DNA from 4 places in the Bradyrhizobium sp. SZCCHNS1050 genome. Region 2 is predicted to be linked to each of the others. Evidence: predicted binding sites of a transcription regulator. Region 2 holds the regulator's gene; each other region holds the start of a gene.
The links. The regulator LexA, encoded in region 2, represses DNA repair genes until DNA is damaged. The targets are predictions, from matches to a motif close to TGTTCNNNNTGTGTTCNG.
Positions count from the first base shown of each region.

Region 1: the regulator LexA is predicted to act here: its motif matches at 3,124-3,141, upstream of recA (recombinase RecA).
Region 3: the regulator LexA is predicted to act here: its motif matches at 3,576-3,593, upstream of QX094_RS15060 (DNA recombination protein RmuC).
Region 4: the regulator LexA is predicted to act here: its motif matches at 2,109-2,126, upstream of QX094_RS25575 (single-stranded DNA-binding protein).

Region 1 covers NZ_JAUETR010000001.1:219,103-225,186, reverse strand. The annotation lists gene QX094_RS00995 (hypothetical protein) at 1-149, shown strand, start outside; gene QX094_RS00990 (hypothetical protein) at 270-515, shown strand; gene QX094_RS00985 (hypothetical protein) at 534-671, opposite strand; gene QX094_RS00980 (DUF6894 family protein) at 855-1,094, opposite strand; gene QX094_RS00975 (hypothetical protein) at 2,356-2,649, opposite strand; gene recA (recombinase RecA) at 3,233-4,327, shown strand; gene QX094_RS00965 (DUF1835 domain-containing protein) at 4,625-5,704, shown strand; gene gcvP (aminomethyl-transferring glycine dehydrogenase) at 5,683-6,084, opposite strand, start outside.
Region 2 covers NZ_JAUETR010000002.1:132,321-138,404, reverse strand. The annotation lists gene QX094_RS25010 (hypothetical protein) at 40-408, shown strand; gene QX094_RS25005 (hypothetical protein) at 435-698, opposite strand; gene QX094_RS25000 (alpha/beta hydrolase) at 697-1,398, shown strand; gene glp (gephyrin-like molybdotransferase Glp) at 1,530-2,741, shown strand; gene lexA (transcriptional repressor LexA) at 2,947-3,645, shown strand; gene QX094_RS24985 (hypothetical protein) at 3,920-4,360, shown strand; gene QX094_RS24980 (ComEC/Rec2 family competence protein) at 4,754-6,084, opposite strand, start outside.
Region 3 covers NZ_JAUETR010000001.1:3,328,251-3,334,334, forward strand. The annotation lists gene recR (recombination mediator RecR) at 1-200, shown strand, start outside; gene QX094_RS15050 (hypothetical protein) at 221-646, shown strand; gene QX094_RS15055 (AmpG family muropeptide MFS transporter) at 807-2,192, opposite strand; gene QX094_RS15060 (DNA recombination protein RmuC) at 2,310-3,545, opposite strand; gene def (peptide deformylase) at 3,715-4,242, shown strand; gene fmt (methionyl-tRNA formyltransferase) at 4,384-5,319, shown strand; gene truA (tRNA pseudouridine(38-40) synthase TruA) at 5,440-6,084, shown strand, end outside.
Region 4 covers NZ_JAUETR010000002.1:251,342-257,425, forward strand. The annotation lists gene QX094_RS25565 (outer membrane protein) at 121-876, opposite strand; gene QX094_RS25570 (outer membrane protein) at 1,069-1,824, opposite strand; gene QX094_RS25575 (single-stranded DNA-binding protein) at 2,287-2,784, shown strand; gene QX094_RS25580 (HD domain-containing protein) at 2,899-3,531, shown strand; partial or broken gene QX094_RS25585 (hypothetical protein) at 3,546-3,849, shown strand; gene gyrA (DNA gyrase subunit A) at 4,020-6,084, shown strand, end outside.

The DNA of each region.
Region 1 (6,084 bases), on a different contig from region 2:
CCTACAGGGACACCATGCGCAAGATTCCGGACGCCAAGACGAGCACCGATCCCTGGGGCAACGTCCGGGCGGCGGAGCAGCCCAAGGCGGCGCCTGCCATGAAGACCACCGCGGCCAAGAAGCCGAAGGCTGTCGGCAGCACCAACTGAGATTTATCGCGCTCGGGTCGGGCGGGCTCTGACCCTTCGGGGCCCGTTTGCCGATTGCGGACTCGGATTCCTCGCGGCCCCGTCTATATTGACGGTGTGGCAGCGCGTTGGAGTTCGTCGATGGGGATGCGCCCCCGGGACATTGCCAGCCGGATGGCGGCCCGGCGCCAGAAGGGCGCCGTGGGGGCTCGCGACGGCTACGTTCGCGACACGTTCACGCTGCCGCGCGAGCAAGCGCGCGCCAAGGCCCGTGACTATCTGACCCGCTATCCCAAGGCCGGCTACATGAGCGCGGTCGAAAGCTGGCGCGAGCTTCCCGATGGGGCCATCGAGTTCACGATGCGGCGGCTTCCCAGCGCCGATTGAACGATTGCCGCGAGCGCCTCATTCCTTTTCGCCAAGAAGCTTGCGTGTATCGCGATTGATGAAATGAAGCCGCGTGCAGGCCTTGCAGACCACGGTTTCATAGGAGCACGTGGGATCGCCCGGCTTCGGCTCTTCCAGCCAATGCTGCACGTTCATCCCCGTTCGCGGACATTTGAAGATCAGATTACCCATACAAATTTAAATGTCTGCCAAGATGCAGACAGGCATTTTGATCTCGATCAAGTTCGGCTGCCGAAATGACGCGCAGTCAACCTCGTTGACTGCAATCTTAGGTTGCGTCTTTCGCCTGCGACGATCCACAAGAGGTGTGGCGAGCCGTCAGGCCTGATCCAGCGACTCGGCGACGATCCGGATGCGGAAGACCGGCTGCCTTGCCTCGTCGAGCAGCTCCATCTGCCATTCGGAGTTTTCGGCGAGCTTGCGCGAGATGCTGCTGGCCATGTCGGCACAGACGGTGGTCATCTCTTTCCAGGCTGCATTGCGGTCGGCGCACTCGGTCCCATACTCGGACGCGCCTGAGAAGTGGCCGTTGCGGATACGAAAGAAATAGAGCGGCATTGCCAAAACCGGTGAGCCCTGACCGCCCCAGGCCGCTGGGTTTGATGTACGCACCACAAATGGAAGCGCAAAACCCACTCGGATCAATTCCGGTAAAATACGGTCGGTCGCGCTGATCGCTTCGGTTAGGCTGATTGCCGTTGGTGATGTGCGGCGCAACCGGACGAATCGCGGGCCAACGAATGAGCCTCGGACCGCTGCGGTCCGAGGCTCGGCGTCAACGTCGTAGCTTCCCAGCGAGGGCAGTTCGGCAGTGACACGATTAAATTAGTGCGAAATCTGTAGGCGTGCCTTGCGTCAGATCAAGGTTGCAATCTCGATCGGCCGCCGTGGGACGCGCACCTGGCTGTGGTCGAAGATCCGTTCCGGCACGACTGTCAGTCGGTAGGCGATCTGCGTCGCGCCGTCGACCATTTCCAAGAGTTCATCGCAGGCCGGACAACGCCTCTCTCCCGCGGCGTCTTGCTGCGAGTGAAGCTCGATCCTTTGAAGGCCGGCCCTGCAGGACGGGCACGTCACGTCATTTGTTGTCATCGCCAATATGAAGCGCAACGCACGCGATCCGTTCCCCGACATCACGACAATGACGGAGGGAGATGCATCCCGAGCGGAGCTATCAACGTCGAAAGCCCCGGACGTCGTCCGGGGCTTTCTTTCGGCGCGGATGGTTTCAGGGCCGTGCGCCTACGTGTGACGGAGCCTGCAAGTGTCGGAGCTGGCAGGCTGCAAGGGATCGGTCGACGGCACACCAAAGGCGATACACTAGAGGATGTGCGGCGACCATCATCGCAACGAACAAACAAATCCGGGGCTGATCAAAAATCTGCTCAGACGTACGACAACCACGATTCTATAACGCAACCCAAAGTTTATGACAATGGTTTGTGGCTTGAAGATGTCGTGAGCGCCGGCGCGCGTGATGCGGATCACGCGGGTTTTTTCCGGGCCATTCCTCGGGCCGGCATGAGGAGCCGCGCCAATGGCGCGCTAACGCATCCTTGGGCAGGGTCCGACACGGGGGCGTCCGAGGTTCGTCGCTTCATCTGTCGTCCGTCATATGGTGGCCGTCGAGTGCTTGCACGCCACGTGATGCGGAACCTGATGGCCGGCCGCCGCTTGCGCGCGGCTGCGCGTCTGCATCGAAATCGTGCGCCTGCACGCACGACGAGCCGAACAAAAGCAGAAGAGGCGATGGAACTTCGTTCCTCTCAGGAGAACCACGGAATGTGCGATCTACGCACGCGTGTAGGAGTTGGTAGTTTCAAGGAAAAGACCTGACAAGCACGATCGGTCCAACGATTGCGGCGTTGAAGTCGGCGAGGTCTTCGCTGGGAATCCAGTACTCGCGATGCTTGCGGCCGCCGGCCTCGCGCACCTCGTAGGTGTCGATGAAGCCTCGCAGGATCGCAAAGCGCAGCACGTGGCCGGCGCCGCTCGCCGGCACGTTCCAGTCCCGTGCGATCTTCACGGCATAGTCCTCGGTCAGCACCGGGTAGAAGATCGGCTGCTCCGGAAGGCGCGGCGGAAACGCACGCATGCCCGACGCCTCGATCAAGGCAAGCTCCTTTGGGCCGACAGGGCGCCACAGCGTGAGGGTCTGTTCGTTGTTGGATCCGGTCATGCTGGTTCCGAAAATTGGAAGCAGTCTGCGAGGCTCACAGAGAAGGACCAGCAGGATGATGGGACACGGCCGAGACGACAATAACAATTTATAGTTGGGTCGGCGTCTGCCGCTGGTGCGGGAGATGAGGTTGGAGCGCTCGGACAGTTTGGTTTTAATCCGCGTGATCGCCGGTCGGCGGCTGCGCCGCTCGCGCGCATGGCTTCCGCCTCCAGCTGGAATCGGGATCCCTTCGCAGTCGCCGTCATCCAGCATCCAGCATGCCGTACTTCGCTTCTGGGCGCGCTGATCGGGCAGCGCTCCCTCGCTGGTGCTCGGTGCACTGCGCGCCGGCCCTCGGCCTTCGAGCGGCAGGCGTGTCTCCCGCGGGTTGTCAGGGGTTTGTGAAAGAGAGGTGTGAATGTCGAGAAGAACATATTGCGAACAAAGAACGGATGGAGTACATTCGCCTCAAGATTGCTGGCCGACCTCGTTAACCGTTTGTCCATCCCGCGAATCCCCGCCATAAGGAGCGCCAATGTCCGCCACCGCCCTGCGTATCGTCGAAGGTTCCTCCATGGATAAGAGTAAGGCGCTCTCCGCTGCGCTGTCCCAGATCGAGCGTCAGTTCGGCAAGGGCTCGGTGATGAAGCTGGGCAAGAACGACCGTTCGATGGATGTCGATACGGTGTCCAGCGGCTCGCTCGGGCTCGACATCGCGCTCGGCATCGGCGGTCTGCCGAAGGGCCGCATCGTCGAGATCTACGGGCCGGAATCCTCGGGCAAGACCACGCTGGCGCTGCACACGGTGGCGGAAGCGCAGAAGAAGGGCGGCATCTGCGCCTTCATCGATGCCGAGCATGCGCTCGATCCGGTGTATGCGCGCAAGCTCGGCGTGAACATCGACGAGCTTCTGATCTCGCAGCCGGATACGGGTGAGCAGGCGCTGGAGATCTGCGACACCCTGGTGCGTTCCGGTGCGGTCGACGTGCTGGTGGTCGACTCCGTGGCGGCGCTGGTGCCGAAGGCCGAACTCGAAGGCGAGATGGGCGAGTCGCTGCCGGGCCTGCAGGCCCGCCTGATGAGCCAGGCTCTGCGCAAGCTGACGGCCTCGATCAACAAGTCCAACACGATGGTGATCTTCATCAACCAGATCCGCATGAAGATCGGTGTGATGTACGGCTCGCCGGAGACCACCACCGGCGGCAATGCGCTGAAGTTCTATGCCTCGGTCCGCCTCGACATCCGCCGCATCGGCGCGATCAAGGAGCGCGACGAGGTGATCGGCAATTCCACCCGTGTGAAGGTGGTGAAGAACAAGCTGGCGCCGCCGTTCAAGCAGGTCGAGTTCGACATCATGTATGGCGAGGGCGTCTCCAAGATGGGCGAGATCCTCGATCTCGGCGTCAAGGCCGGCATCGTCGAGAAGTCCGGCGCCTGGTTCTCCTACGATAGCCAGCGTCTCGGGCAGGGACGTGAGAATTCGAAATCGTTCCTCAAGGCCAATCCGGACATGACCGCCAAGATCGAAGCCGCGATCCGCCAGAACTCCGGCCTGATCGCCGAGCAGATCCTGGCCGGCAACGCCGAGCGCGACGCCGACGCCGACGGCGAGGAGCCGGCGGAGGAGTAGAGGTAAGACGGCAGCGGGTGCCGTGGACGTTGCGTTGCCGACGTTCCGGCGCCCGTTTGCAGATGTGTGGTGTTCTGCCGAAATCTGCGGTTGCTGCATGATCGAATGCAGTGAGCCTGAGGTTCCGAACGCCGGATACGATCTTCAGCGCGAATAGTCGAAAGCGCGTGCGCGGGCGAGCGGACCGGATCCGCGCGGCGGCACCGACATTTCCGACGCCAGCCCTGGGCGCCGGGAGCCGATCGCGAGCGTGTTGATAGCGTCTTGAGCCAATCAGGTCGTGCCGGAGCCAACAGCATGACGCGTTTGATTCTAGCGGCCGATGATCCCAGCGCCGGAGCGCTTCGGAGAGGCGGCTTTGCCGACCTGGTGGTGCCAATTCTCCATCGTTTCGTATGGGGACCGTTGCCATCAGATGCCGAGTTATCGGCTTATCTCGTCCAGCGCACCGCGCGACCGAAGCGCGGGCATTGGTTGGATTTCGCCTCGCGTGGCGACTTCATGGCGGTCGGCGGGCGGAGTCAGAGTTTTCTCGAACTTGTCGACCGTTGCGATAGCGTCGAGCTGTGGATGGGGACCCGTCCGAACGACCAGTTGGTGCTGATCTGGCTCTTGGACTATCTGCGCCATCACGCGGAGATCGCGACGAAGATCGTATTGCGGCATGTCGATGTCCCGCTATCCGATGCCCCGGCCGGGCGACTCGCCGGTCGGGCCATTGCCGGCGTAGAGCTTGCGCGTGAGCATCTCGATTTGGGCCATCTGGCATGGCAGGCGTTTCGGGCGCTCACGCCGCAAGCCTGGTTCGATCTGTTGAAGCAGGATCTCAGTGCACTGCCGCAGCTTCGCCGCTGCGTGCAGGAGATGCTCGATGAGCTTCCCGGTGTTGCGACGGGCCTGGGAGCATCGGAGCTGAGAATCCTCGAATTGCTGTCAGCCGGCTATCAGCACCCATTCGACCTGTTGCCGCCTCATCGGGATCGCTTTCAACGCCGCGTCTATGACTATTGGGAGGGAGGCGCGTTGCTCGACGGTCTGGCACTGGCGCCGGTGCCGGCAATTTCGGGCCTCGCCGAATGGCCATTCTCGGTCGAGATGCACGACAGCCGTGAACGCCTCGAGCGCTACAAGGCGAGCACGCTGTCGCTGACGCCGCTCGGCAAGGCGATCCTGGCCGGCGAGGAGGATTTCAGCAGCCATAATCCGATCCGGCGCTGGTGGGGCGGCACCGAATTGATCAACGCCAATCTCTGGCGTTGGCATGCGGTGCTCATCGCTCCGGATCCCGGCACGCCTCACGTCATTGATTGTCGCGAGCCGTGGCGCCCGATCCACTGGAACATGCGTGAGGAGGCTTACTCCGCCGCCTGGGCGTAGTCCGCCACCGGCGGGCATGAGCACACCAGATTGCGGTCGCCGTAGACGTTGTCGACGCGGCCGACCGGACACCAGTACTTGTCGGTGCGCGAGGTGCCCGCGGGGAAGCAGCCCTCGCTGCGCCGGTAGGCCCTGTTCCAATCGTCGTCGGCGATGTCGTGCACCGTGTGCGGCGCGTGGCGCAGCGGCGAGGCCTCGATTCCGAAGCGGCCCTGTTCGACCTCGGCGATCTCCTTCCGGATCGCGATCATGGCGTCGCAGAAGCGGTCGAGCTCCGCCTTGGACTCCGATTCCGTCGGCTCGATCATCAAGGTGCCCGCCACCGGGAAGCTCATGGTCGGCGCGTGGAAGCCGTAGTCGATCAGCCGCTTGGCGATGTC
Region 2 (6,084 bases):
GCGACACGTCGCGGCCACCGCATCCCGCGCTCCACGTCCGTGACGATCGCGAAGCGCCCCTCCTGTCGAGCACGGGACCAAATCAGCATAGCAGCTTTTTCCGAAAAAGCGAATCCTAAATGCGACCGCCGGCAACGGCGCCATCCGGCCCGTCTCCCGCCACATCCGCTGGCCGCAGACGAGCCGGCGCCTAAGCGCATCGGCATCGGCGGCGAGATCGTCAAGATCGCGCCGTGCTCGATGACCATCGTCGGCACGCTCGCCGATTGGTCGCAATGGACCGGCGTGACCTTCGACAGCTCGGGCGAGATCGAGGTCCCCGGTGCTCTCGTGCCCGTGCTCGCGTCGGTCGAGCACGACCGTGCCGCCTATGTCGAGCCGAATGTCTGGATTCGGCATCCGCTCTGACGCGGTGCAGGTCGTCCGCGCGACGATCAACGCGCCGGCACGACGCGCTCGTTGAGAAATCCGATCACCACGTCGAACGCCTGCCGTCGATTCCGCTCCATCAGGATCATGTGCGTGCCCTGCCCGATCTCGACCAGGCGCTTGTATGGCGCGCTCACGAGGCGAACGAACAGGTCGTGCGCCATCCCGAAGCGGACATCCACATCCCATTCCGTCGCGAGCACGAGAACCGGGCAGTCGATCGTGCTGGGATCGTAGATCGGCTGGTCCACGGTCCAATGCTCGTCCATGTGGCGCGTGCAGATCGAGGGCGTCGCGGCAACGCATATGACGATCGCCTATGACCGGCGCGGATTTGGTGAGACGGTCGCCTATGAGGAAGCTCATTCTCCGGTCGAGGACCTGCTCGCCGTCGTCGACGCGCTCGCGCCGGCGCGGCCGGCGACGCTGATTGCCTGCTCGCAAGGAGGCCGCATCGCGCTCGACTTCGCGCTTCGCCATCCGTCACGTATGGCATCGCTGGTGCTGATCGCACCTTCGATCAGCGGCGCGCCGGAGCCGGTCTATCCACCGGAGATCAAGGCGCTAACGGCGTCGTTGGCCGCTGCCGAGGCCGCACAGGATTGGGATCGGGTCAGCGCTATCAAGGCGCATCTGTGGGTCGACGGTCCCTTGCAGCGCGAGGGACGCATCTCCGGCGAGCCGCGCGAGACGTTCCTGAAGAAGAACGCCGCCGCACTCCGCGCGCCGCCAACCGGCGCGACTCTCGATGTGGCACCAGCCTTCCCACGCCTCGCGGAGATCGTCGCGCCATCGCTCGTCATCCGGGGGGACTTGGACTTTCCTCACATCCAGCAGCGAAGCAGGCTGCTCGCCGCAACAATGCCGAACGGGTCAGGACATGAGCTGGCCGGAACGGCGCACCTGCCGAGCCTGGAACGTCCGCAGGAGGTCATGCGGTTGATTGCGGACTTTCTCGCGCGATCGTGAGGCAGCGGCCCGGAAACGGCCCACAGCAGACGGTCAGAACGCAGGGAGCGGCCTAGGCCCTTGGCCGCGCCGTGCGCGTTCGGTTAGAAGGCGATTCATTCGATCTGCCGTCTCCGTCCGAAGGAACTCTCATGGCCCTGATGCCGGTGTCTGATGCGTTGTCCGCCGTGCTCGCCGGCGCCGAACCGCTGGCCGAGGAGCAGGTCGGGCTGGACGAAGCGTTTCACCGCATCCTGGCGCGGGACATCGCGGCGCTGCGGACGCAGCCGCCCGAGGCGATGTCGGCAATGGACGGCTATGCCGTGCGCGCGGCGGACGCCGCCCAGGCCAAGGCGCGGCTGAAGATCATCGGCGAGGTTGCGGCAGGGCGGCCGTTCGATCGCGTGGTTGGACCCGGCGAGGCGGCGCGGATCTTCACCGGTGGCGTTGTTCCGGAGGGCGCGGACGCGGTGGTGATCCAGGAGGACACAATCGCCGAAGATGGCCACGTCGTGATCACCGAGGCCGCGATCAAGGGCCGGCATATCCGGCCGGCGGGCGTCGACTTTCACCAGGGCATGGTGCTGCTGAAGTCCGGGCGCCGGCTCAGCGACCGCGACCTGTCGCTGGCGGCCAGCATGAATCATCCGGCGCTGCCGGTGCGGCGCCGGCCGAAGGTGGCGCTGCTCGCCACCGGCGACGAGCTGGTGATGCCGGGCTCGACGCCCGGCCCGGGCCAGATCGTCTATTCCAACGGCTACGCCTTGCGGGCGCTGGTGCGCAACGAGGGCGGGACCCCGATCGATCTCGGCATCGCCGCGGATACGATGGAGGCGACGATCGCCGGCATCCGCCGGGCCCGAGAGGCCAAGGCCGACATCTTGATCACGACCGGCGGCGCCTCGGTCGGCGATCACGACCTGGTCAAGCAGGCGCTCGAAGCCGAGGGCGTCGAGATGGCGTTCTGGAAGATCGCGATGCGGCCGGGCAAGCCGATGATGCACGGACGGCTCGGCGACGTCAGGGTGATCGGACTGCCCGGCAATCCGGTGTCGTCCTATGTCTGCGCCCTCCTGTTCCTGGTGCCGCTGATTCGGCGGCTGCTCGGCCGCGACGAGGCCGTGATGCCGCGCGAGACCGCCCTGCTCGGCCGCGAGCTCGGGCCGAACGATTCGCGCGAGGACTATCTGCGGGCGCGGCTCGAAGAGCGCGCCGACGGCACGCTGGTTGCGACCCCGGTGAGCCAGCAGGATTCGTCGCTGCTTGGGAATCTCGCGCTCTCGCAGGCGGTGGTGATCCGGCCGGCGTTTGCTCCGAAGGCGCCTGCCGGCAGCCCGTGCGAGATCCTGCGCCTGCCGAACTGAGCCGCTTCCCCGGTAAAGCCCGGTCTGTTCATCATATTTTTAGGATTGCGGAACACACATCGAACATATAGTGTCCGTTCATGATTTGTTTTTAGTATGTTGCGGGCGACGCGATGACGGTCCGACTCCAGGGCGCTCTCAGCCGGTTTGTGCGCGAGGCGCAGCTCCTGGACTCGGACGACAACAAACCGGGGACCAGGTCGAGATGCTGACGCGCAAACAGTACGAACTTCTGCGGTTCATCAACGAGCGGCTCAAGGAAGCCGGCGTGCCGCCGTCCTTCGACGAGATGAAGGATGCGCTCGATCTGCGCTCGAAGTCCGGCATTCATCGCCTGATCACGGCGCTCGAGGAGCGCGGCTTCATCCGCCGGCTGCCCAATCGCGCCCGCGCGATCGAGGTGATCAAGCTGCCCGAGCTGTCACAGGCCGCCAACAACCGCCGCGGCTTCACCCCATCGGTGATCGAGGGCAATCTCGGCAAGGTGCGCACCAGCACTCCCGCGCTGGACGATGGCGAGCGCCCCGTCGCAGTGCCGGTGATGGGCCGCATCGCCGCCGGTACCCCGATCGAGGCGCTGCAGACCCGCAGCCACACCATCAGCGTGCCTGCCGACATGCTCGGTAACGGCGATCACTACGCGCTCGAGGTACGCGGCGACTCCATGGTCGATGCCGGCATCCTCGACGGCGACATGGCGCTGATCCAGCGCAACGAGACCGCCGACACCGGCGACATCGTGGTGGCGCTGATCGACGATGAGGAAGCGACGCTGAAGCGCTTCCGCCGCCGCGGCGCATCGATCGCGCTGGAGCCGGCCAACACCGCCTACGAGGTACGCATCCTGCCGCCGAACCGGGTGAAGATCCAAGGCAAGCTGGTCGGGCTGTACCGCAAGTACTGATCGCGAATGGGATCGGTCGATGGGCGGCGGGCGCACGCGCTTTCGCCGCCGATCGGAGGCTGCCCAGCAAAATACGTCACGCGCGAATGCACCTCATGATGTGCAGCGCGGCATGCTCAAACGCTTGTGATCGGCCGCGGGCACACGCGATGCAGATCAGCGCAGAATTGCCGCGAAGCGCGCGCTAACATCACCATCGATGTCCACTCTGATAGAGGCCTGCGCCTGTCCGGGGGGAGCGTGGGTCGGCTATCTCTCAACGAGGAGCGATCCGATGTGTGACTACAGCCTCCATGCGGTTGCGTCCCGTCCCGCCAAGGTCGGCGAGACGTTGATCTCGATGACCTTCCGTGGCACCGCCACCCGCGGCTTCGCGCTGGAGAGCGAGCCGACCGTCGCAGTCTGCATGCTGCCCGGCACCGAGTTGGCCTTCGCCGAGGACGTCCGCTACGACAGCCGCTGGCTCTGGACCCGGACGATCCGCGAGCGCGTCGCAAAGTTCAACAGCATCGAGACTCACATTCCCGATCGCCATCACGACGCGATCGAATTCGCCGATGGCCGCCACGTGCTGGTGACCCAGCTCTGCGAGGGCCAGCGCGTCACCGTGCTGCAATTGCCGGTCAGCAAGCAGCCGGCGGAGCGACGCCCGGACATCGCCGAGGACGTGCCGCCTTCGCAGGCCACACCGATTCGCCGCATCAGCATCACCTGAGGGGTCTCCGCATCGGCATTTCTCTCGGTCGTGAGCGAGCTTTCGACCGTGGGAGATTTGGGTTCTGCAAGCGCAAAGTCCTCTCGGGCGAACCTCACGCCCCGGCATCGCATCGGATAGGAACGACATCCCTCGGCCGGCATGATGTGCCGGGGGAGCCTGCCGCCGTGGTCAACAAGATCGATTGGAACAAGGCCGCCGGGATCACCGAGCCCGGCTGCAATATGCTTGTGTTCGGATGGCTGACAGTCACGGCTGACGACATCGCCATCTGGCAACGCTATCCGCGCGCTGCGTTCACGCTGGCCGAAAGCCCCTCGCTGTTCGATGGACTTGGCAACATGGACCTGGCGACACCGAGTATCATCTCGGCACGTTCGAGCTGCCCGGCACTCAGTCTTCTTCGCCCTGCTCCGTCTCCGGCGGCGTCGCGTCCTGAGGCCGCACGGCCGGCGCGCGCGGCGTCAGCGTCGTGTCGAACTCGCCGGCCTCGGCGGGCGCCGGCCACCATGGGCGGTCAGTGCCGCCGGCGCGCGCCGGCGTGACGGCGAAGCTCCTGCCCTGCCGCACCAGCATCAAGGCGCCCTGCTGCCGCAACCGCTCGCGATCGATGACGGCCGCCGCGCAGGATGACGGCGCGGCGCGCGCGGTGACGATGAGCGCGGCACGGGCGCAATCATCGGCGAGCGCCTCGGCGCGCAGGGTCAGGGCGGCGAATCGGCCGTCGGCCATTGCGACCACGCAGCCCGCCTCGTCGCAGGAGACGCCATCGGTGAGCGATGAATCCGCCGGCAGCCGGGCATCGGCGTCGGCCGCGAGCCACTCCTTGGTGGCGAACACGTCCTTGCCGATGCGCATCGCATGCAGACGCCCGTCACGGCCGCGCACCGCCACCGCGCGCCCATCGCCGGCGATCAGCGCGTCGGGCAGCGGCGTCGCGGCGGCCCACGCGGTGGCCACCACGAGCCCCACGGCGCCCGACCAGCGCAGCGGTGTGCGCAGCAGGCCGATCAGGATGACACCGAGGCTGGCCAGGATCAGTGGACCGATGCCGAAGGCCGGGATGCGCCCGACCGCGCCGGGCAGCGCCGCCACCCAGCGCGTCACCGCGATCATCCAGTCGATGCCGAGGCCCATCAGCGTCCACCAGGGACCGTCGAGCCCGAACGGCGCCGCCACGAGGCCCATCAGGCCGGCCGGCATCACCAGCGCCGAGACGACCGGCATCGCTGCGAGATTGGCGAGCACGCCATACGGCGTGACGCGATGGAAATGGAAGGCGGCATAGGGCGTGGTCGCGAGCCCCGCGATCAGCGAGGCCAGCAACAGCATCGCAAGCTCGCGGCCGCCCCACAGCGCAATGCGCTGGGTGGTCGAGCTGTCCGGCGTCGCGAACAGTCTGGGCAGGCCGAACTGCACCAGCGCGACCAGGCCGAGCGTTGCCGCGAACGACATCTGGAAGCTCGGATGCACGAGCGCTTCCGGGGCCGCCACCAGTACGATCATCGCTGCGACCGCGAGCGTGCGGAAGGTGACGGCGCGGCGGTCGACCATGACCGCGATCAGCACGACCGCCGTCATGAAGAACGACCTTTGGGTCGCGACCTCCGCGCCTGAGAGCAACAGATAGAACGCCGCCGCGACCAGCGCCGCGGCCGCCGCCCATTTCTTGATCGGATGGCTGATGGTGAGGCCGGGGATCAGCGCCAGCAGCGCGCGCACGG
Region 3 (6,084 bases), on a different contig from region 2:
CGCCGGAGGTGCAGGAGATCATCCTCGCTCTGAACGCGACGGTCGACGGCCAGACCACGGCGCACTACATCACCGACCTCCTGCAGGAGGCGAACGTCAAGGTCACGCGGCTGGCGCATGGCGTGCCGGTCGGCGGCGAGCTCGACTATCTCGACGAAGGCACGCTCTCGGCCGCGATGCGGCAGCGGACCTTGTTCTAAGCACAGACGGAAGTGAATTGATGACGAAACGCGGATTCGGCAAACGGCTGGCTTTGGGCGCGATTCTGGCGGCACTCTCGGCGCCGTCGGTGCTGGCGCAGCAAAGCGAGGCACCGCAGAAGGCGGGGCGTCCGCTCAATGCCGGTGACGTGCTGTCGGGCGAGCTGACGGCGCTGAAGCTGAAAGGCGCCAAATCGGGCCAGCCCTCCGCCGCCTATCAGATCACCAGCGAGCCGCGCCGCCTGCCGCCGCCGAGCGGGCTGTGCAATCTCGAGACCGGACCGGAGACGTTCCAGCTCGTTACCGCGAACACGGCGCAGGCCTCGCAGCTCAAGGGCCTGCTCGGCAAGCAGATCGCGGTCAAGGTCGACGAGATCGCCTGCGCCCAGGATGCGGGACAGATGAGCGAGGCGGTGGTGACCAAGTGGAGCTTGGTAAAGCGGTGACACTTGGGACGCTGCGAGCGCCGCGTCCTGACTTCTGCAGTCATCGCCCGGCTCGACCGGGCGATCCACTACGCCGCGGCCCCTCGGTTGATAGCTGACGTCTCTGGAATACAGGGTCACCCGCCTTCGCGAGTGACGACAGTTGACGGTGAGGCGGCAGCTACAGCTTCACCGGCCCCAAATCATCGAAATGCCCACGCCGTTGCAGCCAAGCGAGCAGCACGAGGCTCGGGATCGCGACGAGCACGCAGATGACGAAGAATGCAGGCCAGCCGGTCGCTTTCGCCACATAGCCCGCGCCCGATGACAGATAGGTTCGTCCAACCGCGGCGAGCGCGGTGAGCAGCGCATATTGGGTCGCGGTGTGCAGCGGGTTCTGGCACAGCGCAGAGAGATAGGCGACGAAGATCACGGTGCCGATCGCGCTGGTGAAGTTCTCCGCAGAAATCGCCAGCGCCAGCGCCCACTGATTGACGCCGACGATGGCGAGCCATGAGAACGACAGGTTGGCCAGCGCCTGCACGATGCCGCCGATCCACAGGCTGGTGGCGAGCGAGTAGCGCCGCGCGACGAAACCGCCGGCAAAGCCGCCGGCGAGCGTGGCGGCGAGGCCGACGCCTTTCACGATCGCGGCGTAGTCGACCTTGCTGAAGCCGAGATCGATCACGAACGGCGCGGTCATCGTGCCGGAGAAGGCGTCGGTGAACTTGAACAGCACGACGAAGGCGAGCGCCGTGAGCGCATCACGTCGGCCGAGGAATTCGACGAAGGCTCCGGCAGCCGCGTGCATCACGCGGGTGAGCGCGGTGTCCGCACCCATCGCGGCCTCCGCCTGCTGCGACTGGGCCGGCTCGGTCGCCGCGAGGGCCGTGATCGTGCCGATCAGCACCAATCCGGCCATCGCAACATAGCCCCACATCCAGGACGACGGACGCGTCAGCCCCGAGTTCTCGAATGCACTGACCACCACCAGTGCGCCGGCGGTCGAGACCAGCATGCCGATGCGGTAGGCGGCGACATACGCCGCCATGCCCGCGGCCTGCTCACTCTCCGGCAGGCTCTCGACGCGGAAGGCATCGACCACGATGTCCTGGGTCGCCGACATCGCGGCGACCAGCAGCGCGGCCAGCGCCACCATGAACGGCGCGTGCGCCGGGTCGGTCAACGCCAGCAGCAGGATGGCGGCGATCAGCAGCAGTTGCGCGAACACCAGCCAGCCGCGCCGCCGCCCGAAGGCGCGCGTCAGCAGCGGCACGTGCAGCGCGTCGACCAGCGGCGCCCAGAGGAATTTCAGCGTGTAGGGCGTGCCGACGAGCGCGAACAACCCGATGGTCCCGAGGTCGACGCCGAGCTCGCGCATCCAGATCTGCAAGGTCGAGCCGGACAGCGCCAGCGGCAGCCCCGACGAAAATCCGAGGAACAGCACCACGAGCACGCGCGGCTGCAGATAGACGGCCATGCTCTCGCGCCAGGTGGGGGCTTTTGGCGCAGCCTCGGGCTTTGCGCCGGTCGCGGTGATGTCGGAAGAAGCCTCAGGTACGGTCATGGATGGGTGGTAGCAGATTTGCGCAAGAAACGCTCCCCATCTCAGCTGTCATCGTCCGCGAGCCGGGCGATGACAGTCTTGGCAAAATTCAAGCTGCGACAAGGGCGAGCTACCCAATCACTCGCCCGCCTGCACGCGTCCCGCCAGCGGAAACAAATCCGGCGCGGTGCTCGTAGCCGGCGCGATGCGTGGCGACTCCACCGGCGTGTCTTGTTTGCTGAAGTCGAGCTCCTCGATCCGCGCGGCGCGCTTCTCGATCTTGTCGGCCGAGATGAGGATCTGGCGGATGTCCTCGCCGACATCGCCGAAATGCTTCTGCAGCTTGAGCACGCGCTCGCGCAAGCGGCCGAGATCGTCCCCGAGATGGATCACCTCGTTGCGGATCTGGTCGGCGGCGTCGCGGATGCGTGCGTCCTTCATGATCTGCTGCATGACCTGGATCGCGAGCATCAGCAGCGACGGCGACACCAGCACGACGCGCGCGCGATATGCTTTCTGGATGACGTCGTCGAAGCCATCATGGATCTCGGCATAGACCGATTCCGACGGCACGAACATCAGCGCGGTGTCCTGCGTCTCGCCGACCACCAGATATTTCTCCGCGATGTCGTTGACGTGACGCAGCACGTCGGTACGCAGGCGCTGTGCGGCGGTGCGCTTCTCCTCGTCCGTCTCCGCATCATGCAGCGCGGTCACGGCTTCCAACGGAAACTTGGCGTCGATGCACAGCGGCCGCGCATCGGGCAGGAACACCACGCAGTCGGGCCGCTTGCCGCTGGCGAGCGTGTGCTGGAACGCGTAGCTGCCCTTCGGCAGTCCGTCCTGCACGATCGCCTCCATCCGTGCCTGGCCGAACGCGCCGCGCGACTGCTTGTTGGCGAGGACGTCGCGCAGGGTCGTGACCTGGGTCGTCAGCTCGCTGAGATCACGGTGGGCATTGTCGATGATGCCGAGCCGCTCGTGCAGCACGCGCAGACTATCCATGGTGTGCCGCGTACTCTGCTCCATCGACTGTCCGACGCGATGAGTCACCGCATCGAGCCGTTCGTTGACGCTGCGGGCAAGATCAACCTGCCGGCCGGCGAGCAGCTGCGCCATCGCGTCGACCCGGCCGGAGGCCTCGCTCTGGACGCGGATCATCTCGCTGAACCGTTGTTCGATCTCATCGCTGCGCATCGCCTGCTGGGCCGCGAGCTCGGCGCCGCGCCGGCCGGAACGCACCACGGCCGCCACGATCATCACGAGCAGCAGCACCACCAGCACGCCAAATCCGATCAGCGCATCGCTGGCGCGGACCGGAAGGTCGCCGATCATGATGACGACAGGATTGAGGGACTGGCTGGCGGCGGTCATCACGCCCGTCTATCCGATTCGCACAAGCTCGCGAACGAAGAGAGAACATTTATGGTTAAGGCCAGGTTAAGAATCATGGTTAACGAGGCGTTGAAATTCATGGTTAGCGAAGTCTTAACTGCGAGCCATCACATTGACCGCGCCGGTTCCGCGGCTTAAATCGCGCGCCATGTCCCTAAGAGAAATCATCATTCTGCCGGACCGGCAGTTGCGGCTGGTGTCCAAGCCGGTCGAGAAGGTCACGCCGGAGATCCGGCAGCTGGTCGACGACATGTTTCAGACCATGTACGACGCGCCTGGCATCGGGCTCGCAGCGATTCAGGTCGCGCAGCCGCTGCGCGTCATCACCATGGATCTGGCCAAGCCCGACGCGAACGGGGAAGGCAAGCGCGAGCCGCGCGTCTTCATCAATCCGGAGATCGTTGCCAAGTCGGACGAGCTGTCGGTCTACGAGGAAGGCTGCCTGTCGATCCCCGAATATTACGAGGAGGTCGAGCGGCCGGCGCGGGTGCGCGTGCGCTTCACCGATCTCGACGGGCTGGTTCGCGAGGAGGATGCCGAGGGGCTCTACGCCACCTGCATCCAGCACGAGATCGACCATCTCAACGGCGTGCTGTTCATCGACTATCTGTCGAAGCTCAAGCGCGACCGCGTGATGAAGAAGTTCGCCAAGGCCGCCAAGCGCGCCAGCGAGTAACGATCAACTCTCTCCTCCGTCATGCCCGGGCTTGACCCGGGCATCTACGTCGCGCCGCGCGTTACAGGCAGCTCGACGTGGATGACCGGGACAAGCCCGGCCATGACGCGGAGGATTCGGCAATGCAGGATCTTCCACCAGATGCCGCTTCGCCTGATCTTCATGGGCACGCCGGATTTCGCCGTGCCGACCCTGCTCGAACTCGCCGGCCACGGCCACGAGATCGCGGCGGTCTATACGCGCGCGCCCAAACCCGGCGGCCGCCGCGGCCTGGCGCTGGTGCCGACGCCGATCGAGACCGAGGCGCGCCGGCTCGGCATTCCCGTGCTCACGCCGAAGACGCTGAAGACCGAGGACGCGCTGGCTGCGTTCCGCGCCCATGAGGCCGATGCCGCCGTTGTCGTCGCCTATGGCATGATCCTGCCGCAGGCGATTCTCGATGCACCGAAACTCGGCTGCTACAACCTCCACGCCTCGTTGCTGCCACGCTGGCGCGGCGCCGCGCCGATCAACCGTGCCATCATGGCAGGGGACGCTGAAAGCGGCGTGATGGTCATGAAGATGGATGTCGGTCTCGACACCGGCGACGTTGCGATGGCCGAGCGTCTGCCCATCACCGACGCGATGACGGCGTCCGATCTGCACGATCGCCTCTCGCGGATCGGTGCCGACCTGATGGTGCGCGCGATGGCGGCGCTGGAGCGCGGCGGGCTGACGTTGACGAAGCAGGCCGAGGAGGGCGTCACCTACGCTGCCAAGATCGAGAAGGCGGAGGCGCGGATCGATTGGACGAAGCCGGCGCATACGGTGCTGCGGCACATCCACGGCCTGTCGCCATTTCCCGGCGCCTGGAGCGAGGTCGTGCTCGACGGCGAGGCGGTACGGCTGAAGATGCTGCGCTGTGAGCAGGCCGGCGGCGCGGGCGCGCCCGGCACTGTTCTGGATGACCAGCTCACCATCGCCTGCGCCGACGGCGCGATCCGCATCACCGAGCTGCAGCGCGCCGGCAAGGGCCCGATGAAGGCCGCGGATTTCCTGCGCGGCACCCCATTGAATCGCGGTGCTCGTTTTTCGTAACGCTGTCATACCCCGCGAAAGCGGGGTATCCAGTACGCTGAGACGTGCATTGTCGCGCCGAGACGTCGGCGAATACTGGATCGCCCGCCTGCGTGGGCGATGACGGCAGCAATAGACCGAATGCCCCGCTACAAGCTCACCATCGAATATGACGGCGCGCCGTTCTGCGGCTGGCAGCTGCAGGAGACCTTGCCGTCGGTGCAGGGCGCGCTCGAAGCGGCGGTGCAGGCGACCTGCGGCGTGCCCACGCGTGTGCACGGCTCAGGCCGCACCGACGCCGGCGTCCACGCTACCGGCCAGGTTGCGCATTGCGACATCGCCAAGGAGTTCCGCCCGGACAAGCTGCGCGACGCGCTCAACGCGCATCTGCGGCCGAACCCGGTCGCGGTGCTCGCCGCCGAGATCATGCCCGACACCTTCGAAGCGCGGTTCTCCGCGCGCAGGCGGCACTACCGTTACCGGATCGTCAATCGCCGCTCCAACCTCGCGCTGGAGGTCGGCCGCGTCTGGCGGGTGCCGCAGCGGCTCGATTCCGATGCAATGCATGCAGCCGCGCAGCGGCTGATCGGCAAGCACGACTTCACGACGTTCCGCGATACCGAATGCCAGGCGAAATCGCCGGAGAAGACGCTGGATCAGCTCGACGTCGTGAGGGACGGCGATGCGATCACCATCCTCACCTCCGCCCGCTCCTATCTGCATAGCCAGGTCCGCTCGATGGTCGGCTCACTGGTGTGGGTCGGGCAGGGTCGCTGGACCGCCGAT
Region 4 (6,084 bases), 120 kb from region 2:
CTTAAGCGCGGGTAAAGACGGCGACTGCCAATGCCGACGGGGGGAGCTGTGTCACAGCGTGAGTGACGACAGGCCGGGCAAGCGCCGCCGCGTGAGATCCCGAGTGTCAGCCCTCGAGGGTCAGTGCTTGGAAACGACGGGACCGCCCCAGCGATAGTTCACGCGGACCGTCGCCATGTCGACGTCCTGGCCGACCGCATCGGTCCGGCCCGCGGCTCCAAGGGGAACACCCGAGAAGCCGAGGGTGCGGTTGCCCATGAACAGGTGCTCGTATTCGGCTGCGACCGACCAGTTCTTGGCGAAGCCGACCTCGACACCAGTCCCGACCGCAGCCCCCCAGCGCGTGGCGCTGGACACGTCGAGCACCACGCCCGTGGCCGTGGAGAGGCCGTTGTACTTCTCACCCGCGACCGCGGCGCCACCCTTCACGTACCAGAGCACGTTGTTCCAGGAATAGCCGATCTGGCCGGTGAACACGCCGATGCCGTTGATCTTGGTCTGGTTGGTCACGGCCGGGGCGAACTGGCTGGTGTTGCTGCCCTTGAGGTTGGCCCAGTTGCCTTGACCTTCGATGCCGAACACCCAGCCGCCAGCCTGCCAGCGATAGCCGATCTGGCCGCCCGCCAGCGCGCCGGTCGCATCATGGCAGCCTTCCGCGTTGGTTGCGGCCACGCCGGCAAAGCTGACCTTGTTGGTCCAGCAGGTGCGGGCCGCTGCGCCACCGGCATTCAGGCCGATATAGAAGCCACTCCAATCATAGATCGTCGTGATCATCGCAGGCGCTTTGGTGAAGGTGCGCGCGGGCAGATCGGCAGCGATGGCCGGCGCAATCCCCAGCGCCAGCGAAGTTGTCGCCCCCAGCAACAGCCTTCTCATCGCATTCCCCAAACCACGTCCGACGCCCGCACGCACGCTCTCACCAACGCCCACCCGCCGGACGTTGATAGCTCCTTCCGCCGTAAAAAGCCGTCACCCAAAGGACACAACGGCTCGGCAAGTGCCGGTTCTGGCACACAAAAAAGGCCGGCGCGAGGCCGGCCTTTCGACATATTCGCTTTTTGCGTGCAATCAGTAGCGCGACACGATCGGGCCGCCGAAGTGATAGGAGACGCCCGCCTTGACGGTGTGCACGGTGTCGCTCCACTCGGAGCGATTGGCCGGAACCGCGCTGTACTGAATCGAGCTCTTGCCGAAGTCGAGATAGTTGTATTCGACCTTGGCCGACCAGTTCGGCGCGAACATGTACTCGGCGCCGGCACCGATCGTCCAACCCCAGCGCCAGTTGTTCTGAGCGAAGCTATTGGCCGCGCCACCATTGAGCGCTGCGTCGTAGCGGTGCTGGAGATCGCCGACGGCAGCGCCGCCGCTGACAAAGAACAGCGCCGGACCCGCAGCCCAGCCGAGGCGGCCCTTGATGTCGCCGAAGCCGCGCAGCCTGGTGAAGTAGGTATCGCCGAGACCGGCGTTGACGACGCCCGACCGGCCGTTGATGTCGGCCCAGTGATAGTCGCCCTCGAGACCGAACACGATGTTGTCGACCTGCCAGTTGTAGCCGACCACACCGCCGACGAAGCCGCCGCTGGTGTCATAGTTCTGGGTGCCGGCAAAGATCGCCGTATTCGGCGCCCCGAAGAAGGTCTCGTTGCTGCGGCCCCAGCCGCCGCCGCCCTGCAGGCCGAGGTAGAAGCCGGCCCAGGTCGGAAGCGGCGCCGGCGCCATCACCGGGGCCTTCGTGTACGGGCGGGCGGCGAGATCGGCGGCTCCCGCCGGCGTCAGCGCCCCCAAAACCATCAAGCTGACAGCTCCGAGAAAAATTCGTTTCATCCCAAGTCTCCCGCGTTGGGCGTCTCCAAAATGGTCCCCGGAGACGCTCGTCTGTGAAGTTGGTGCGACCACGCTTGCGGCCCCAATCCATCCTCAAATATACGCGATTCAACCCTGGATACCGTCTCCCAAAAGCCACAGCCGAGGAGGAAGTGAGGCTGGCTAACTTGATGAAAGTTAATCCCTTTTTCGTGAATAAGGGAACTTTTTCCGGGTTCCATTGCGAGAACTTGCGGTTCCATCGAGTTCCGTGGAACTCGACGCACGGTTGTAGACATATGCGTGCGAACAAAACTGGAACAATGGCCTTCCGCCTGCTATATGTGGATAAGCAATGGACAGGGCGGGTGGACCGCGCGGCAACCGTATAGGGTCCGCCGCGAGAGGAAGGGTTAGCCACCGGACGCCGTGAGGCCGGTGTGGACGGCCGGTCCGATGATCGAGAACCGCGGGAGAGTGGTGATGGCGGGTAGTGTGAACAAGGTGATTCTGGTCGGCAACCTCGGCAAGGACCCCGAGATCCGGCGCACGCAGGATGGGCGGCCGATCGCCAATCTGAGCATTGCGACGTCGGAAACGTGGCGCGACAAGGCGACAGGCGAGCGCAAGGAAAAGACCGAGTGGCACCGCGTGGTGATCTTCAACGAAGGTCTTTGCAAGGTCGCCGAGCAGTATTTGAAGAAGGGCGCCAAGGTTTACATCGAGGGCGCGCTGCAGACCCGCAAATGGACCGATCAGAGCGGTGTCGAGAAGTACTCGACCGAGGTCGTGCTGCAGGGCTTCAACTCCACCCTGACGATGCTCGATGGCCGGGGCGGCGGTGGCGGCAGCTTCTCCGATGACATGGGTGGCGGTGATTTTGGCAGCAGCGGTCCGTCGATGGCGCCGCCGCGCCGCGCGGTTGCTTCGGCGGGCGGTGGCGGACGCAACAGCGACATGGACGACGACATTCCGTTCTGAGACGCGCGCGGACGCTGCTGATGCGAGCCGGCTTGCCCGTGTCTGGACGGCAGGCCGGCGGTCATCCGAGGGGGCCGGCCGGGGTGCTGCAAGCGATCGTGCGAGGTTGGTACGATGATGGAGGCTGTGGCAAGGACCCTCGACTTCTATCGGCTCGCCGAGGGCCTGAAGCGCGAGTTGCGCCACAGCTGGCTGTCCGACGGGCGCCGCGAGAGCGTGGCCGAGCATAGCTGGAGCATGTCTCTGCTCGCGTTGCTCGTGCACCGTCATCTCGAAAGACCGGTCGAGATCGATCGCGTGCTGAAGATGATCATCGTCCACGACCTCGTCGAGGCGCTGGTCGGAGACGTCCCCTTCTTCGAGACCGGCAGCCGAAAGGATGCCAAGGTCGCCAAGGAGCGCGAGGCGATCGAAGTCATCCGGTCGCGCTTGCCCGGGGGAGGCGGACAGGAGATATTCGACCTGTTCCACGAATTTGAGGCGAAGCTCACGGCGGAGGCCAAGTTCGCCGCGGCGCTCGATCACCTCGAGGTTCAGATGCAGCACAACCTTGCCGATCTTGGGACCTGGGAGCCCGTCGAGTACGATCTCGTCTACACCAAGATGGACGCTGTATGCGCCCATGACGCCATGCTCGTCGAACTGTGCGGGCTGGTGAAAGGCCAAGCCGAAGCCAAGATGCGTGCTGGCAGCGTGGATGTCGACGCAATCAAGGAACGTCTGCACGAGCTGCGGGCTGCAATCTAGCTCTGGGGGCTGCCATGAGCTTCGCGCCGCTGCTCGACGCCGAGCCCGCCGTCCAGCTGCACGCCGTCGCCGCAATGACGGCGTTCGCGCTCGGGCTCGTTCAGTTCGCCGCCCCGAAGGGGACCGTGCCGCATCGAACGGTCGGCTGGATCTGGGTCGCGCTCATGGAGCCCGATCCACCTGCTGTCGATCTACACGCTGGCCGTGCTGCCGCTGGCGGTGTGCATGATCATGCTGTTTTCCGGCGCCCTGGTGATCGCCGGACTGTTCACGCTGCTGCCGGGACGCATCATGCACAAGGTCGTCTTCGGGCCGTAGCCGAAACGGTTCCCGGAGCCTGCCATGGGCGGCCGCGGCAGCCGGTTAAGTGACTGGAAAGGCGAGCAGAAAAAGCGCGCTTCGGATCGCCTTGGGGGTGGCCTGCGGCACGCTCCTGCGCTATATGATTCCAAGCGATTTTCGCGTGTCAAAACCCACCGGTATCCCCTTTGTCCGATAAAGAAGATGAGAAGCCCGGCGAGCCGGGCGGACCTTCCGACATTCGTCCCGTTTCCATCCTCGACGAGATGAAACGCTCCTACCTCGATTACGCGATGAGCGTGATCGTGTCGCGAGCGCTGCCCGATGCGCGCGACGGCCTCAAGCCCGTGCACCGGCGCATCCTGTATTCGATGTACGAGCAGGGGCACACGCCCGACAAGAAATACGTCAAGTCCGCGCGCGTGGTCGGCGACGTCATCGGTAAATATCATCCGCATGGCGACCAGTCGATCTACGACGCCATGGTGCGCATGGCGCAGGACTTCTCGATGCGCGTGCCGCTGATCGACGGCCAGGGCAATTTCGGCTCCGTCGACGGCGATCCGCCGGCCGCCTACCGATACACCGAAGCGAAGCTCGCCAAGTCGGCGATCCCGCTGCTCGACGACATCGACAAGGACACTGTCGACTTCCAGCCGAACTACGACAATTCGGACAAGGAACCGTCGGTTCTTCCGGCCAAATATCCGAACCTGCTGGTCAATGGCGCCGGCGGCATCGCGGTCGGCATGGCCACCAACATCCCGCCGCACAATCTCGGCGAGGTGATCGATGCCTGCATCGCGCTGATCGACAATCCCGCGCTCACGATCGACGAGCTCATCAACATCATTCCGGGGCCGGATTTCCCGACCGGCGGCATCATTCTTGGACGCGCCGGCGTCCGCTCGGCCTATCATCTGGGCCGCGGCTCGATCATGATGCGCGGCAAGGTGACGATCGACACGATCCGCAAGGATCGCGAGGCGATCATCATCTCCGAGATTCCCTACCAGGTGAACAAGGCCACGATGGTCGAGCGCATCGCCGAATTGGTGCGCGAGAAGAAGGTCGAAGGCGTTGCCGACCTGCGCGACGAGAGCGACCGCGACGGCTACCGCGTCGTCGTCGAGCTGAAGCGCGACGCCGTGCCGGACGTCGTGCTCAACCAGCTCTACAAGTTCACGCCGCTGCAGACGAGCTTCGCCGCCAACATGCTGGCGCTCGACGGCGGCCGCCCACAGACGATGACGTTGAAGGACCTGCTGACGATCTTCGTCGCGTTCCGCGAGCGTGTCGTCACGCGCAGGACCAAGTTCCTGCTCAACAAGGCGCGCGACCGCGCCCACATCCTGGTCGGCCTCGCCGTGGCCGTGGCCAATATCGACGAGGTCATCCGGGTCATCAGGACCTCGCCCGATCCTGCGTCCGCGCGCGAGGCGTTGATGTCGCGCGACTGGCCGGCGCGCGACGTCGAGGCCATCATCACGTTGATCGACGATCCGCGTCATCGCCTCGCCGAGGACGGTACCATCCGGCTGTCGTTCGAGCAGGCCAAGGCGATTCTCGACCTGCGTCTGCAGCGCCTGACCGCGCTCGGCCGTGAAGAGATTTCCGACGAGCTCGACAAGCTCAAGGTCGAGATCAACGACTATCTCGACATCCTGCGCTCGCGGGCGCGGGTGCAGGGGATCATCAAGGACGAGCTCGCCGCGATCAAGGCGGAGTTCGGCACGCCGCGCCGCACCGTGATCGCCGAGCAGGAAGGCGAGGTCGAGGACGAGGACCTGATCCAGCGCGAGGACATGGTCGTGACCGTGTCGCATGCCGGCTACACCAAGCGCGTGCCGCTGTCGGCCTATCGGGCGCAGCGCCGCGGCGGCAAGGGCCGCTCGGGCATGCAGACGCGCGAGGAGGATTTCGTCAGCCGGCTGTTCGTGGCCTCCACGCACACGCCGGTGCTGTTCTTCTCGTCGCGCGGCCAGGTCTACAAGGAGAAGGTCTGGCGGCTGCCGATCGCGGCGCCCAACGGGCGCGGCAAGGCGCTGATCAACATCCTGCCGCTGGAGCAGGGCGAGCGCATCACCACGATCATGCCGCTGCCGGAGGATGAATCCTCCTGGGCCAATCTCGACGTGATGTTCGCCACCACCGGCGGCAACGTCCGCCGCAACAAGCTGTCGGATTTCGTCGACGTGCGCCGCTCCGGCATCATCGCGATGAAGCTCGACGAGGGCGAGGAGATCGTCAACG